DNA from 2 places in the Raskinella chloraquaticus genome. Region 1 is predicted to be linked to the other one. Evidence: predicted binding sites of a transcription regulator. Region 1 holds the regulator's gene; the other holds the start of a gene.
The links. Region 1 encodes PhoB, which activates phosphate uptake and scavenging genes when phosphate is short. Its sites were predicted from a motif close to TGTCATNNANCTGTCAT; they were not measured.
Positions count from the first base shown of each region.

Region 1 (7,655 bases):
CTGCGCCGCTATTCAATCGATGAGCTGCCACAGCTCTTCAACGTGCTGATCGGCGATATGTCGATTGTCGGGCCAAGGCCGCATGCGGTTGCGCATAACCACGCCTTTGAGCGACGCATCTCGCTTTATGCGCGCCGGCACAATGTGAAACCGGGGATCACTGGCTGGGCCCAGGTGAATGGCCTGCGCGGCGAGACGGATACTGACGACAAGATGCGCCGGCGGGTCGAACATGACCTTCATTACATCGATAATTGGTCGCTGCTGTTTGATCTGCGCATCTGCGTGATGACGCTCATCAGCCCGTCAACCTTCAAGAACGCTTATTGAGGATCAGCACCATGTCGCCATTGACCCAGCGCTTTCACGTGCTCGACGCCTGGCGTGGCGTTGCCGCACTCCTCGTGGCGCTTGAACGTCTCCACGCCAATGGCTTCTTCTACAACCTGCCGATCGTTCGCAATTCCTATCTCTTCGTCGATTTCTTCTTTGTCTTGTCCGGCTTTGTCATCGCTCATGCGTATGGCGCCAAGCTGGACGGGATGAAGCCGGCAGCAGCCTTTGCGCTACGTCGTTTCGGGCGCCTGTGGCCGCTGCATATGCTGCTGCTTGCGATGTTCGTTGCTTTTGAAGCCGTGAAACTCGCCCTCAGCCTGAAGGGTGTGGCGATGGACGTTCCGCCCTTCTCCGGCACAAGCTCTCCCGCGACGATCCTGACCAATATCGCGCTTGTTCATGGCCTCAATCTCTATGAGGTGCTGACATGGAACCAGCCCTCATGGTCGATCTCTGATGAGTTCTGGACGTATCTCCTGTTTGCGGCGGTATGTGTTGTGGGCGCGCGCCGCCTGAGCCTGTGGTCGACGATGCTGAGCCTTGCGGCGCTTCTGACGCTGATCCTCGTGGCACCGCGCGGCATGGATTCAACCTATGATTTCGGCATCCTGCGCTGCATTGCCGGCTTTTTCGCCGGCGTCGTCACGCAGCGTCTGTGGCAGCGCGCCGGCAGCGCTGTGCGGTCGCGGGTGATGGCATGGTCAGCCTGGCTTGAGCCGCTGATGATCCTTGCGGTCATCGTCTTCGTGTCGGCTGCCGGGCGCGGGCCCCTTGCCTTCCTCGCACCTTTCGTCTTCTCGGCCATGGTGTTTGTTCTCGCCTTCGAGAGCGGGCCGGTATCACGGCTCATGACTGGCCGTGTCTTCCAGGCGCTCGGCGCCTGGTCCTATTCAATCTACATGGTGAATTATTTCGTCGTGCTGATGGTCGAGCGCCTCGTCAATTCAGCGCAGCGCGAGCTTGGTACGTCGCTGATCGAGACGGTGGCGGTTAACGGGCAGCCGAAGGCGCTTTATGCCTTCGGCCCGGCGGGGGCGATGGATGCGATGGCGGTTGCCTATCTCGCCGCCGTCCTCGCCTTGTCCTTCCTCACCTACACATTGTGCGAAGCACCGGCGCGACGTTTCTTCAACCGCCAGGCTGACCGGCTCGAGCAGCGCGCAAAGCCGCGACAATTAGCGGGTGCCTGTGCCTAGTAACGGTCGATGAACAAACGCCCGTCGCCAACAATCTTGAGATCAGGATGGCCGACCAGTTCGGTGTCCTTGCCGGCATAGTCGATGCGCGACAAGACGATCTGCAAAGCCGCGATCCGCGTGCGCAATTTGTCATTGGCAAGAATGACCGTCCACGGTGCGTCATCAGTGTCGGTCTTCTTGAACATACGGGAAAAGGCGCGCGAATAGGCCGGCCATTGGTGAACGGCCTTGAAATCGATCGGAGAAAGCTTCCACAGCTTCAAAGGGTCCTGGTGGCGCGCCCACAGGCGCTTGAGCTGCATTTCGTGACCGACATCGAGAAAGATCTTGAAAAGGTAGATGCCGTCGCGGATCAGCATGCGCTCAAACGTCGGTGCTTCTTTCAGGAACGCCTTGCATTGATCCTTGGTACAGAAGCCGTTGACCGGTTCAACGGCGGCACGATTATACCAGGAGCGGTCGAACAGGACGATATCACCACGCGTCGGCATGGCCGACACGTAGCGCTGGAAATACCATTGGCCCTGCTCGGCTTCTGAAGGTTTCGACAAGGCGACGGCCCGCGCGGTCCGTGGCGGCATGTGCTGGAGGAAGCGGGCAATCGTGCCTCCCTTGCCGGAGGCATCACGCCCTTCAAAGACAATGACGATGCGCGCGCCCGTGTCGCGGGTCCAGGCGTGCAGCTTCAAAAGTTCGATCTGCAGCTCATGGATGCGCTTATCGTAGTCCTCACGGTCGAACTTGCTGTCGTAAGGATAGCCGCCGGATGTGAAGGCGCGATCCCTGATCTCGGCTGGCAGTTTTTTGGCATCAAGCGAGAAGGACTCATAATCACCGGCTTTGTTCTGCCCTTTGATGCCTCGTGCCATATGCTCAATCCCCGATTGCCAGCGTGGAGGAAAACATATCACTGAAACGGCGTGTCAGACAAAAGGCTGAAGGAAGCGTCTTCTCTTCGTCACCGATTCGCCGCAAACTTGTCGCCGAGCCTGTTCCCGAACGCCATCTTCCCCGGAGGCCCATGAGCGTCATCGACAAACAGGAGCGCTCGCGCATCGCAGCGACCTTGCCTGCGCGCGTGCGGCTTCTGCCCGACGGCGGACGCCTGTGGCTGATCGGCGTCAGCGCCGCCGTTTGTATCGCCTTCGCTGTGATGAGTGATGCACCCTGGTGGCTGAGTGCTGTGGCGTTCCTGGCACTGTCACTCACGATCTTTGTGACGAGCGTCCCGTCAAGCGATAGCCGGCACCGGGCGGATTTCTCCGCAAATAACCTGCGTCGCGATCTCGATCACCGCAGCGCGCTGCTGATCGCCGCGCTGCCTGATCCGTGCGTGGTGGTCAACCGGCGTGGCGTCGTCGTCATGCATAATGAGCAAGCCGCCAGCGCCATTGTCGGCCTGCGCATGGGCGAACCACTGTCATTCGTGCTGCGCGTGCCCGCAGTGACGGAAGCCTTGCGCCTGGTGCTCGCCGGCGGGCGCTCGCCGGCTGTACACTTCGGCGAGAGAGTTCCCATCGAGCGCAGCTTCGAGGCATTTGTCGAGCCGATCCACGTCAACCCGTCATCTGCCGGCAGCATTCCTGATTATGTGCTGATCATCCTTCACGATGAAACCAAGCGCCAGCGCCTTGAAACGATGAGGGTCGATTTCATCGCCAATGCCAGTCACGAGTTGCGCACGCCGCTCGCCTCCCTTCTCGGGTTCATCGAAACCCTGCAGGGACCCGCCCGCAACGACACGCCGGCGCGAGACCGCTTTCTGGGCATCATGCGCCAGCAGGCCCTGCGCATGTCGCGCCTCATCGATGATCTGTTGTCACTGTCACACATCGAGCTCAACGCCCATGTCAGGCCGCAGGCGGTCATTGACGTGTCCTCCGTGGTGGCCCAGACGGTCGATGCGTTGTCGCCGCTTGCCAATGACAACCAGTCACGATTGCAGCTGACGTGCGAGGGCGCGCCCTTCGCGATCAGGGCCGAGCGCGATGAAATCTACCGTGTATTCGAAAATCTCATTGAGAACGCCATCAAGTATGGCGGCGACGGACAGACGGTGCGCATCATAATCGATCGCGAGCCGGCGCAAGACGGCTTTGCGGCTGCGGTGCGGGTGAGCGTGGTCGATCAGGGTCCTGGCATCGCACCTGAACATTTACCCCGCCTGACAGAACGCTTTTACCGGGTCGATACCCAGACCAGTCGCGCCAAGGGCGGCACCGGGCTCGGACTGGCGATTGTCAAACACATCCTCGCCCGCCATCGGGCGCGGCTGACGATCAACAGCACCCTCGCTGAGGGCTCGACATTCTGCGTGCGTTTTGATGAAGTCTTTCAAGGCGATGCGTCCTGTCACCCTATTGTCAAGGAAGGATCATAAAGACGTCTCCGCAGATCATCGCGCCCGATTGCCTCAGGAAGCAAGCGTAACCCGCTTGCACTTCTGCAAAAGCTGCGATCAAGCTGTCTAATGTGTCGTCTCCTCGCTGCGAGGAGTGTTGCACGACAGGACATGAGGAAAAATACCGTGGATCATACCGTCAAGGCGTTTGAAGATGAGCTGGAAAATCTGACGCGACTGATCGCCGAAATGGGCGGGCTTGCTGAAAAGGCGGTTGCTGATTCAGTCCTGGCGCTCGGCCGACGCGACCTTGATCTCGCAGGGATTGTCGTTCGGGACGATGTGCGCCTCGACAGGTTGCAACGGGAGGTCGAAGAAGCCGCCATTTTGCTGATCGCCAGGCGACAGCCGGTTGCAAGCGATCTGCGCGATGTTGTCGGCGCGCTGCGCATCTGCAGTGATCTTGAGCGTATCGGTGATCTGGCAAAGAATATCGCCAAGCGGGTGATTGCCATGGGCAGCGGCGTGCCGCCGCAGAAGCTGGTGCATGGCGTTTCCCACATCAGCCAGATTGCGCTTGAACAGCTCAAGCATGTGCTCGACGCCTATACCCAGAAGGATCAGGGCAAGGCGCTCGGCGTGTGGAAACGCGATGAGCAAATCGATGCGATGTACACCTCGATCTTCCGCGAGCTGCTGACCTACATGATGGAGGATGCCCGCAACATCACCGCCTGCACGCATCTCCTGTTTACGGCCAAGAATATCGAGCGCATCGGCGATCATGCCACCAATATCGCCGAGACGGTGTATTATGTCTCGACAGGTGAAAATCTGTCGGAAGACCGGCCGAAAGGTGATGATTCGCTCTACACATCCAGCATCCCCACCGCCGCCCAGTAGGTCCACCATGGTCATGCATACGCGGGTGATGATTGTCGAAGACGACGAGCCGCTGACCTTGCTGCTGCGCTATAATCTGGAAGCGGAAGGCTACAAGGTTGATGCTGTTGCGCGCGGTGACGACGCCGAGACGCGCCTCAGGGAGCATCAGCCGGATCTGGTGTTGCTCGACTGGATGCTGCCGGGCCTCAGCGGCATTGAACTGTGCCGGCGGCTGAGGGCGCGGAGCGAAACGGAACGTCTGCCGATCATTCTGCTGACGGCGCGCGGGGAAGAGGGCGAGCGCGTGCGTGGTCTCTCGCTGGGCGCTGATGATTATGTCGTCAAGCCGTTTTCAATACCCGAACTGATGGCCCGCGTGCGTACACTCCTGCGCCGCTCCCGCCCTGAACTGGTGGCCAACCAGCTGCGTGCCGGCGATATCGAGCTTGATCGCGAGACACACCGGGTGCGACGCGCCGGGCATGAGATCCATCTTGGTCCGACGGAATTCCGCCTGCTCGAATTTCTCATGCAATCGCCCGGGCGGGTGTTCTCGCGCATGCAATTGCTCGACGGTGTATGGGGCCATGACGTCTACGTCGATGAGCGCACTGTCGATGTTCATGTCGGACGCCTGCGCAAGGCCGTCAATCGCGGAAAGATGATGGACCCCATCCGCACCGTGCGGGGCGCTGGCTATTCATTCAATGATCAATTCAGCAGCCGCGGCGCTGCAGCCTGAGGCTGACGGCGCCTCGGGCTGACGTTTTCTGCGGCCGAAGGTGGCTCGTTCACACCCTGGCGCGGACATCGCGCTGCGCCTGGCGGCGGCGCTCATTGGACGGTTGATAGGCAACCGCGCAATGATAGGGGCAGTAAGGCTTTTCGTTGGAGCTATCCGCGCCGCAGAAGCCGAAATCGGTCGCGACCGGATCACCGATCGGCCAGCGGCAGGTACGAAACCCGAGTTGCGTGATGTCGATCTTGTCGTTCGTTGGCGCGGGAAAAGGAATCATCACCGCCGGCTGGGCAATGACATCGATCTGGGCCTCGGTCTCGATTTTGAGCGCGGTGGCGCCAAAACTGATGGGGCGGGACGACACTGTGCGCTGGACATGACCCGTCGATTTCTGCTTCGGACGGGCGGCGCGTGGCGCCTGACTTGCCGACTTTGCCCGACCCGACAGGCCGAGCCGATGGACTTTGCCGATCACGGCATTACGCGTGATGCCACCCAATTGCTGCGCGATCTGGGTGGCGGTCAAACCGTCTTCCGTCCATAGTTTCTTTAACAATTCAACGCGTTCATCGGTCCAGTTCATATCATGCCCCCCGCCAGTCCGTGGACGGAATCCCTCAGCGCTCGCCTTATTGCTGTAGCAATCGGCTCCGCACGCCTTGACTGTTAAGCTGTATTACTGCGCCACCACGATATGTCGTGGCCCGCAGTTACGTACCTACTACAGGCTGAATCTGACGCGCAAGCGCGCCAGGCCCCGTCAGCGTGTTATCCCCAGATGTGTGGCAAAGTTGAGTCCGCGTACGAAACCTTCCTCACCCTTCGTAAAGTTGACATAAGTTCAAGATTCAATAGAATTCATGCTCTCAGGCCGCCGGTGGGCGGCTTTCGCTTTTTTGTACCGCAGCCCTCTGCTTGTCAGTCCAGCCAAGCTCACGACCAACGGCCCGAAAGGATGCGCCCATGACCACGCCATCGCCGCTTCTGCCTGCCTTCGCCCGTTCGGAGCTTGCATTTGCCCGAGGTGAGGGCGCGCGCCTGTTCACCGCCGATGGCACATCCTATCTTGATTTTGCCGCCGGCATTGCCGTCAATTCGCTCGGACATTGCCATCCGCATCTGGTCGCGGCACTCAAGGCGCAGGCCGAGACGCTGTGGCATGTGTCAAACATGTATCGCATTCCTGAACAGGAAAAGCTGGGCGCCCGCCTCGTCGAGGCGACATTCGCTGATTATGCCTTCTTCACCAATTCAGGCGCCGAGGCGCTTGAAGCCTCGATCAAGATGGCGCGCAAATATCATGCGGCCAAGGGAGCGCCCGAGCGCTATCGCCTGATCACCTTTGAAGGGGCTTTTCATGGCCGCACCCTGGCAACGATTGCGGCGGGCGGACAGGCCAAATATCTTGAGGGTTTCGGACCCAAGGTCGATGGCTTTGACCAGGTCCCCTTCGCTGATCATGAGGCGGTGAGGGCCGCCATCGGCCCGCACACTGCCGGCATCCTCATCGAACCCCTGCAGGGCGAGGGCGGCATTCGCCCGGTGCCGCCGCAATGTCTGCGGGGCTTGCGTGCCCTGTGCGACGAGCATGGCCTTCTGCTGATCTTCGACGAGGTGCAGACGGGCGTTGGCCGCACCGGCAAGCTGTTTGCGCATGAATGGGCCAATGTCACACCCGATATCATGGCGATTGCCAAGGGCATCGGCGGTGGCTTTCCCATCGGTGCCTGTCTTTCAACCAAAGAGGCTGGCATCGGCATGACGGCCGGCACGCATGGCACGACGTTTGGCGGCAATCCGCTGGCCTGCGCGGTGGGCAATGCGGTGCTTGATGTGGTGCTGGCGCCGGGCTTCCTCGACCATGTGAACGATGTTGCGGGCTATGCCAAGCAGAAGCTGGCGGCGCTGAAGGATCGCCATCCGCAGGTGATCGAGGCCGTGCGTGGCGAAGGGCTGATGATGGGCCTCAAGGTCATCCCGCCGGTTGGCGACGTGGTGCAGGCCCTGCGCAAGCAGCATCTGCTGACGGTTGGCGCCGGCGACAACACGGTGCGCCTCCTGCCGCCGCTGGTAATCACGCGCGGCGACGTCGATGAAGCCCTTGTCAGCCTGGAAAATGCCTGCCGCGAATTCGAGACGGCGCGTGCTTCGAGTA
Region 1 covers NZ_JAKFWN010000044.1:26,225-33,879, reverse strand. The annotation lists gene ACINK1_RS14245 (undecaprenyl-phosphate glucose phosphotransferase) at 1-330, shown strand, start outside; gene ACINK1_RS14240 (acyltransferase family protein) at 342-1,532, shown strand; gene ppk2 (polyphosphate kinase 2) at 1,529-2,404, opposite strand; gene ACINK1_RS14230 (ATP-binding protein) at 2,557-3,915, shown strand; gene phoU (phosphate signaling complex protein PhoU) at 4,048-4,779, shown strand; gene phoB (phosphate regulon transcriptional regulator PhoB) at 4,793-5,503, shown strand; gene ACINK1_RS14215 (GcrA family cell cycle regulator) at 5,553-6,083, opposite strand; gene ACINK1_RS14210 (aspartate aminotransferase family protein) at 6,464-7,655, shown strand, end outside.

Region 2 (7,655 bases), on a different contig from region 1:
TCGTGACCTACAAGCCTGATCGCAAACTTGTCCTTGGAGCGCTTTGCGGCATGATTGCCGCCGCCTCCTGGGGCAGCTCCTTTGGTCTGGCGCGGGCCGGCACGCTGGCTGGCATGGGCCCGCTCGACTTCATCGTCCTGCGGTTGTTGCCTGGTGCCGTCCTTGCGTTACCGTTGGTGTTGCGACGCAGCTTTTTGACGTCGGGTGAATTCGTAGCCAGCCGGGCGGTCCTTCTCAGCCTGTGCATCGGCCCACCCTTTGTGGCGCTGGCAAGCGGCGGCTATCTCTTTGCGCCGCTTGCTCATGGCGCCGTCCTCCAGCCTGGCACCATGACGCTGTCGAGCCTCGTCATTGCCACGCTCTTTTTCGGTGATCGGCTGACCCTGCAAAGGCTGGCGGGCGCCCTTGCCGTCATCTGCGGTCTTGTGCTGGTGGCTGGCTCAGGGATCGCGCATGCCGGGCCACAAAGTCTGATTGGCGATGCCATGTTTGCCAGCGCGGGCCTGTTATGGGCAACCTACACGGCGCTGATCCGGCGCTGGAATATCTCCGCCCTCGGTGGCACGGCGATGGCCCTGGTGGTCGCCGGCATCATCACGCTGCCATTGGCATTGGCGAGCGGCACCTTTACCCATCTCACGCAATTTCCCCTGTCGCTCGTTTTGGCTCAACTCGCCGTTCAAGGGGTGATTTCAGGCTTTCTCGGCATCTTGTTCTACGGCTGGTCGATCCGCCTGATCGGTGCATCGCGGGCGACGCTCTTTGCCGCCATCGTCCCGGTGGTGGCGATCTTGCTGGGAATACCGGTTGCCGGCGAATGGCCCGATCCGGCGCAATGGCTTGGCGTCGGCATCGTCACCAGCGGATTGCTGTTAGGGCTTGGAGTGCTTGATCCGCTGTTTCGCCACGCCTCTCCACCCGCATGATCGCGCCGCTGCGGCGTTCTGCGTTCGCAGCGCCGGTCACAACACCATCAATTGCAAGGAGCAACCATGATCGACCTTTACTACTGGCCAACCCCCAACGGGCACAAGATCACCATCTTTCTTGAAGAGGCGGGCATTCCCTACACCATTCATCCCGTCAATATCTCGGCCGGTGATCAGTTCAAGCCGGATTTCCTGAAAATCGCTCCCAACAACCGTATGCCGGCGATTATCGACCGCGCACCGCAGGATGGGGGGGCGGCAATTTCGGTCTTCGAATCAGGCGCCATCCTGCTTTATCTCGCCGAGAAGACCGGTAAATTCCTTCCCGGCGATATGCGCCAGCGGCAGGCGGTGCTCGAATGGCTGTTCTGGCAGATGGGCGGTCTGGGGCCGATGGCCGGTCAGAACCATCATTTCAGCCAGTACGCCCCCGAAAAAATCCCTTACGCCATCAATCGCTATGTCAACGAGACCAACCGTCTCTACGGTGTGCTCAACCGTCGTCTCGAAGGGCGCGACTTTATTGGCAGCGCCTATTCGATCGCCGATATGGCGGCCTACCCATGGGTTGTGTCGCATGAGAAGCAGAGCCAGAAGCTGGAGGACTTCCCGCATGTCCAGCGCTGGTATGAGATGATCAAGGCGCGCCCGGCGGTTATCGCTGCCTACGCCAGGGGCGAGGCCTACCGCGGCCAGCCGGCGGTCACCGAGGAAGGCAAGAAGATTCTCTTCGGCCAGACGTCAACAACCACCCGCTGACGTTAGCGTACCTATCGCTGGCCGCCATGGTTGATCAACGTGTCAGGCGCGGGGCTGCAGCTTGACGCTTGCCTTGCCAATGTCCTCGATGCTGGCTTCAACCAGCGCGTCGGCCTTGACGGGAACAAGCCCGCACAGCGTGCCGGTGGTGACGATCTGTCCGGCACGAAATCCACCCAGATGATCAAGCGGCTGATTGGCATAGGCAATGACGGGCGTCAGAGGATCGCCATTGCCGTGGCCGCCACGCCTGGCATGGACCTCGATGCCATCGAAGCTGAGCCGCGTCATCAGGTTGCCGAGGTCAAATCTGTCCCATGTCGTGAGGACGTCGCCGATAATGTAGGCGCCATTGGCCATGTTATCGGCGAGCACCAGCGGGAAGGGGGCGTTGCCATGGTCGGTGAGGCGGGTCGAGACGATCTCGATACCGATAAAAATCTGGTCGCTCGCCGCCACAATATCAGCGCGCGTATACAAAGCGCCAGGGCGGGGAGGCAGATCGCGCGCCAGGCGCAGGCCGATCTCGACTTCAATTCCCATCAGTCCTGACGGCGCGACGGGGAAGGTGCGGGCGGTGCTGACGAGATGGTCAAAAAGCGGCGCTGCCACCGCCACGCCGTCAGGGCGGATCGCGACTTTCCAACCCGCCACCCTTGCCTTGAGTGTGCCGGCAACCTCGGCCTGGACCTTCATCGCCGCCGCGTAATCAGCCGGGACCGGTAAGCCGGCGAGCATGGCAGGGGGCGATTTATGCCCGGCGGCAAGTGCACTGGCGAGCGAGTGTGTGGTGTTGGTCATCGCATTCCCCATCGGATTGGCGAAACGGCCATGTTCTCTGTCGAGCACGCCCGGCAAGAGCGCCTATCTATAAACGGCTGGCGTTTCGCGGGGCAATGATTTCATCGCCATGGTTGCGGCGAAGGCGGCTCGATGGCAGTCCGATGACCACAGATATCAACGAATGCTTTCAAAAAAACGAACAGTTTATGTAAAAGTATTCAGATGTGTGACACAGTTGCAAAAATAATTATGCAATATTTTGGCACACACACTTAGCGTCTGACGTGCAGATAAAATACCAACACCACCATAGATAGGCAGATTTGTCCTCTTTTGGGACATGGCACAACTGGCAAGGATTTTGCAATTACTGGTCAACGAGAACATCGAGGGTCAGTGTTTTGTTAATTCTGTCGCACATTCAACGTTTTCTGGCCGACCGGGGTGGCGCAATTGCCCCGATCTTCGCCATCGTTGTCATCCCCGTTCTTGGGCTTGCAAGCGCAGCGATCGACTACAGTCGCGCCGCGACCGAACGCAGCCGCCTCCAGGCAGCCGTTGATGCCACCGCGCTTTCCGTCATTCACCTGCCGCAAGGCACACCGGCAAACGTCGTGCAGTCGACGGCGCAGTCCTTCTTTCAATCCATTTACACGCCGCCCTACGGCATCCCCGTGCCGCAGGTTGTCACCAGCTACGCCAACGCAACCTTGAACGTCAGTGCGAGCGAAACACTGCCGACGGGAATTGCCAGCATCATCGGCGTTTCGAGTGTGACCATCGGCGCGCGCTCGACCACGCTCAACCAGCAATCTTCAGTCGAGATCGCGCTTGCGCTCGATAATACGGGGTCGATGGCACAGAACGGCAAGATCCAGTCGCTGAAAACAGCGGCCAATAATCTGTTGACCAGTTTGCAGAATTATTCGCGCACGCCGGGCGATGTGAAAGTGTCGTTGGTGCCGTTCAACACGCAGGTCAACATCGGCACCGCCAACCCCAACGCCAACTATCTGCGCTATGACGTCGGTGTTACCAATACGTCCTTGCGCACCTATCTCCAGTCGGTCGGCATCTCACGCAATGCGCCAACACCTGCCAACTGGAATGGCTGCCTGTCGGATCGCGACCAGAGCTATTTCAATTATGATACCAGGAGCGATGGAGTCAGCGGTGTCACCAACACCAGATATGTCGCTTCATTCTGCCATTATTATACAACCGGCTCGGCCTCGCCGGGTGCGCAGATTGTACCCATGCGGACGCTGACCACCGACCTCGAGGCAATTCGCACCGGCGTGAACTCCATGCAGCCGACGGGTGCCACCAACATCACCATGGGCATGGTGATGGGCATGGCGACGCTGCGCAGCGACAATCCCTTCGGCACCAATAGCTCGTCTGATCCGTTCACCAAAAAATTCCTTGTTCTGCTGACCGACGGTGCCAATACACAGAACCGCTTTGCGGGAAATGGTTCGGCCAGCAGCTCTGCGGTCGATGACCGTATGACGCTCGCCTGCAACGACGCCAAGGCGCGCTCGGTCCGCGTCTTCACCATCGGCGTTCTTGATGGCCAGAGCGCTCTGCTGCGCGATTGCGCCAGCGACTCCTCAAGCTATTTCCCCGTGAGCGATGCCTCGCAACTCAACGCCGTGTTCCAGCAGATCCTCGGTCAGGTGACAGGCATCCGCGTCGGCAGCTGATCGAGGCGCCGTCTCACAGGTCGAAAATGTGGCGCACCGTCCTGCCGCTGGCGAGCGCCTCCAGCGCCTCGTTGATCCCGGCAAGCGAGCTGCGGCTGGTCAGAAGCTTGTCGATGGGCAGTTTGCCGCGACGATAGAGCCCCATATAGCGTGGCAGATCGCGCATCGGCACAGAGCTGCCGATATAACTTCCCTTCACCGTCCGTTCCTCGGCCACCAGCGATACCTGCTGGATGGACAGGGCATGGGCGGGATTGGCAAGGCCCGCCGTCACTGTCTGACCACCGCGCCTGGTCGCCCGATAGGCAAGTTCGAAGGCTTTGACCGAGCCGGCAAGCTCAACCGCGATGTCAACTCCGCCTTTACTCACCTGCCGGATCTGATCGGCCGCATCGGCGTTGGCGGCGTTCACCGCATGGGTCGCCCCGAGGTGGCGCGCTATGTCCAGCTTGTCCTCGGCAAGATCAACCGCGATGATCGTTTCCGCTCCCGCCGCCACCGTCCCCAGCAGAGCCGCCAGCCCGACGCCACCAAGGCCGATGACAGCAACCGACTGACCGGGGCGTATCTGCGCCGTGTTGACCACAGCGCCGACGCCGGTCAGAACGGCGCAGCCGAACATGGCCGCGATATCAAGTGGAAAATCTCGATCAATCTTGACCAGCGAGCGCTGCGAAACCACGGCATGCTCGGCAAAGGCCGATACGCCGACATGATGATGGACGGCATGGCCGTTCCACGCGAGGCGCCGATGGCCGCCAAGCAATGTTCCCGCTCCATTCGCCGCTGCGCCGGGCTCGCACAAAGCCGGTCGGCCCTCCGCGCAGGGATTGCAATGGCCGCAGGACGGCATGAAGACGAACACGACGTGATCGCCCGCCGTCAGCTGATCAACGCCGGCGCCTGTCTCCAGCACCACGCCTGACGCTTCATGGCCAAGCGCCATCGGCACCGGTCGTGGCCGATCGCCATTGATCACCGACAGATCGGAATGGCAGAGCCCTGCGGCTACCACCCGCACCAGCACCTCGCCTGGACCGGGGGCGGCAAGATCAACCTCCTCGATGACGAGCGGCCTGGTGACATGGAAAGGGCGCTCCACAGGCGCTGATTTCAGCAAAGCCGCTTTGGTTTTCATGAGCTCATCCTGCTTCGAGATGTTGCAAGCCTCTGCCGCGCGCGCCTGAAGGTCAAGCGACAGGCCGCAGTCCCGCCGCGCCGGCGCCAATCAGATCAGAGGGAAACTCATTCTGGTACAAACAAAATGGGCGTAGAAGCATGATACTAAACAATAAATTGGCACATTAGTACATCACGTCCGACTGTCGTGAATGTGTCGCACAGGGCAGCTAGAACAGCGCGTGACAGACCTTAAGTAACCTTCCCGATCGGAAACCTGCTTTGGAGATAATGATGTCCTTGATGAGTCGAAACGGCATGCGCGCAATTATGTTGGCCGGTTCAGTGGCCGGACTGGCATTTGCCGCGCCAGTTGCCAAAGCCGTTGATTTCACAGGCGCAGGCGCCACCTTCCCGGCGCCGGTCTATGCCGCCTGGGCGGCTGATTACAAGGCAAAATCCGGCGAAAGCCTGAATTATCAAGCGATTGGCTCGGGTGGTGGGCAAACCCAGATTCTCAACCGGACCGTCGATTTCGGCGCCTCCGACGCGCCTGTTGCCGGCGACAAGCTCGCTGCCGGCAAGCTTCTTCAGTTCCCCGCCGTCATCGGCTCGGTCGTCATCATCGTCAACCTTGATGGTATCGCCGCCAACCAGTTGAAACTTGACGGCCCTTTGGTCGCCGACATCTACCTCGGCAAGGTCACCAAATGGAACGACAAGCGGATCGCTGACCTCAATGAAGGCGTCAAGCTGCCTGATCTGGCGATCATCCCGGCCTACCGCTCGGACGGATCAGGAACAACCTTCGTCTACGCGTCGTATCTGGCGGCCGTCAGCCCGGAATGGAAAGAGAAAGTAGGCGTTGCCACCTCGATTTCCTGGCCTGCCGGCAATGGTGCAAAGGGCAATGACGGTGTCGCCGCCTCGGTGAAGAATTCCAAGGGCGCCATCGGCTACGTTGAGCATGTTTATGCCGCTGCCAACAACCTTGTGACGGCGCAGCTTAAGAACAAGGCGGGCAAGTTTGTTTCGCCCTCGACCCCGGCGTTTCAGGCCGCTGCTGCCAATGCTGATTGGGCCGGTGCCAAGGATTTCGCTGCCAGCATGATCAACACTCCCGGCGACACCACCTGGCCGATCACCAGCGCCACCTTCATTCTGTTGCCGAAGAACCCGGCCAAAGCCGAACAGTCTCTGGCTGTCATGAAATTCTTCGACTGGGCGTTCGCCAATGGCGGCGCCACGGCGGAGAAGCTGCACTACATCCCGCTTCCCGCCAGCGTGACCGCGCGGGTCAAGACGGCCTGGGAAAGCGAGATCAAGGACAGCGCCGGCAATCCGGTGTGGAAGAAATAAGCGCTCGGGCACAGTCCGGCGGGCCCGATCTGCCCGCCGGCTCCCCGGTGCTGGCGCGTGATACATGTCGCACCCGACACGCGTCGTGATAGGGTGGGGCGTTGCGGTGAAGCGACAAGTAGAGGGTTTTGCCAGTGAGTGATGTTGCAGTAGGCACGTTATCCTCTGCCCCCGTATCGCGGCACCGTGGCTTTGCCCGGGGCGAGCAGGCCTCTGATGTCATTTTCCGGGGCGTGCTTTATGCTGCTGGCATCCTGGTTCTGACACTGCTCGGCCTCATCATCATCCTGTTGTTTCACGGCGGTTTACCGGTTCTCTATGCCTTCGGCATTGATTTCTTTACCAGTTCAGCCTGGAACCCGGTCACCGAAAAATACGGCGCCGTGGTTGCCGTCTACGGAACAATTATCACCGCTGTCATTGCCGTTGTGGTTGCTGTCCCTGCGGCGTTCGGTATCTCCTTTTTCCTGACCGAAGTAGCGCCACCGGTCCTGCGTCGCTCCATCGGCACCGCCATTCAGCTGCTTGCCGCGATCCCTTCGATCATTTTTGGCATGTGGGGTTTTTTCGTCGTCGTGCCTCTGATGGCAACCTATGTCCAGCCCGCGCTCGCCAGCACGCTTGGAGTGGTGCCGGTGATTGGCACGCTCTTTTCCGGTGCGCCGATCGGCACAGGCATTCTCACCGCCGGGCTGATCATGGCCCTCATGATCCTGCCCTTCATCACCGCGCTTTTCGTTGAAGTCCTTGAATCGGTGCCGCCGATGTTCAAGGAGGCGGCTTATGGTGTGGGCGCAACCACGAGCGAGGTCTTCACTGCGGTTTCCATTCCCTATGGCCGCACAGCAATCGTCGGCGCCGTCATGCTGGGGCTCGGACGGGCTCTGGGCGAAACCATGGCTGTCACCTTCGTCATCGGCAACGCCAACCGTATTTCGGCATCCCTGTTTTCGCCAGGCGCCTCGATTGCCTCGACGATTGCCAACGAATTCCCGGAAGC
Region 2 covers NZ_JAKFWN010000015.1:468-8,122, forward strand. The annotation lists gene ACINK1_RS05375 (DMT family transporter) at 1-926, shown strand, start outside; gene ACINK1_RS05380 (glutathione S-transferase N-terminal domain-containing protein) at 993-1,688, shown strand; gene ACINK1_RS05385 (fumarylacetoacetate hydrolase family protein) at 1,731-2,489, opposite strand; gene ACINK1_RS05390 (pilus assembly protein) at 2,873-4,177, shown strand; gene ACINK1_RS05395 (zinc-dependent alcohol dehydrogenase family protein) at 4,191-5,315, opposite strand; gene pstS (phosphate ABC transporter substrate-binding protein PstS) at 5,615-6,655, shown strand; gene pstC (phosphate ABC transporter permease subunit PstC) at 6,790-7,655, shown strand, end outside.
Region 2: a site for PhoB is predicted at 5,501-5,517, ahead of pstS (phosphate ABC transporter substrate-binding protein PstS). Genes of this name have one in related genera too.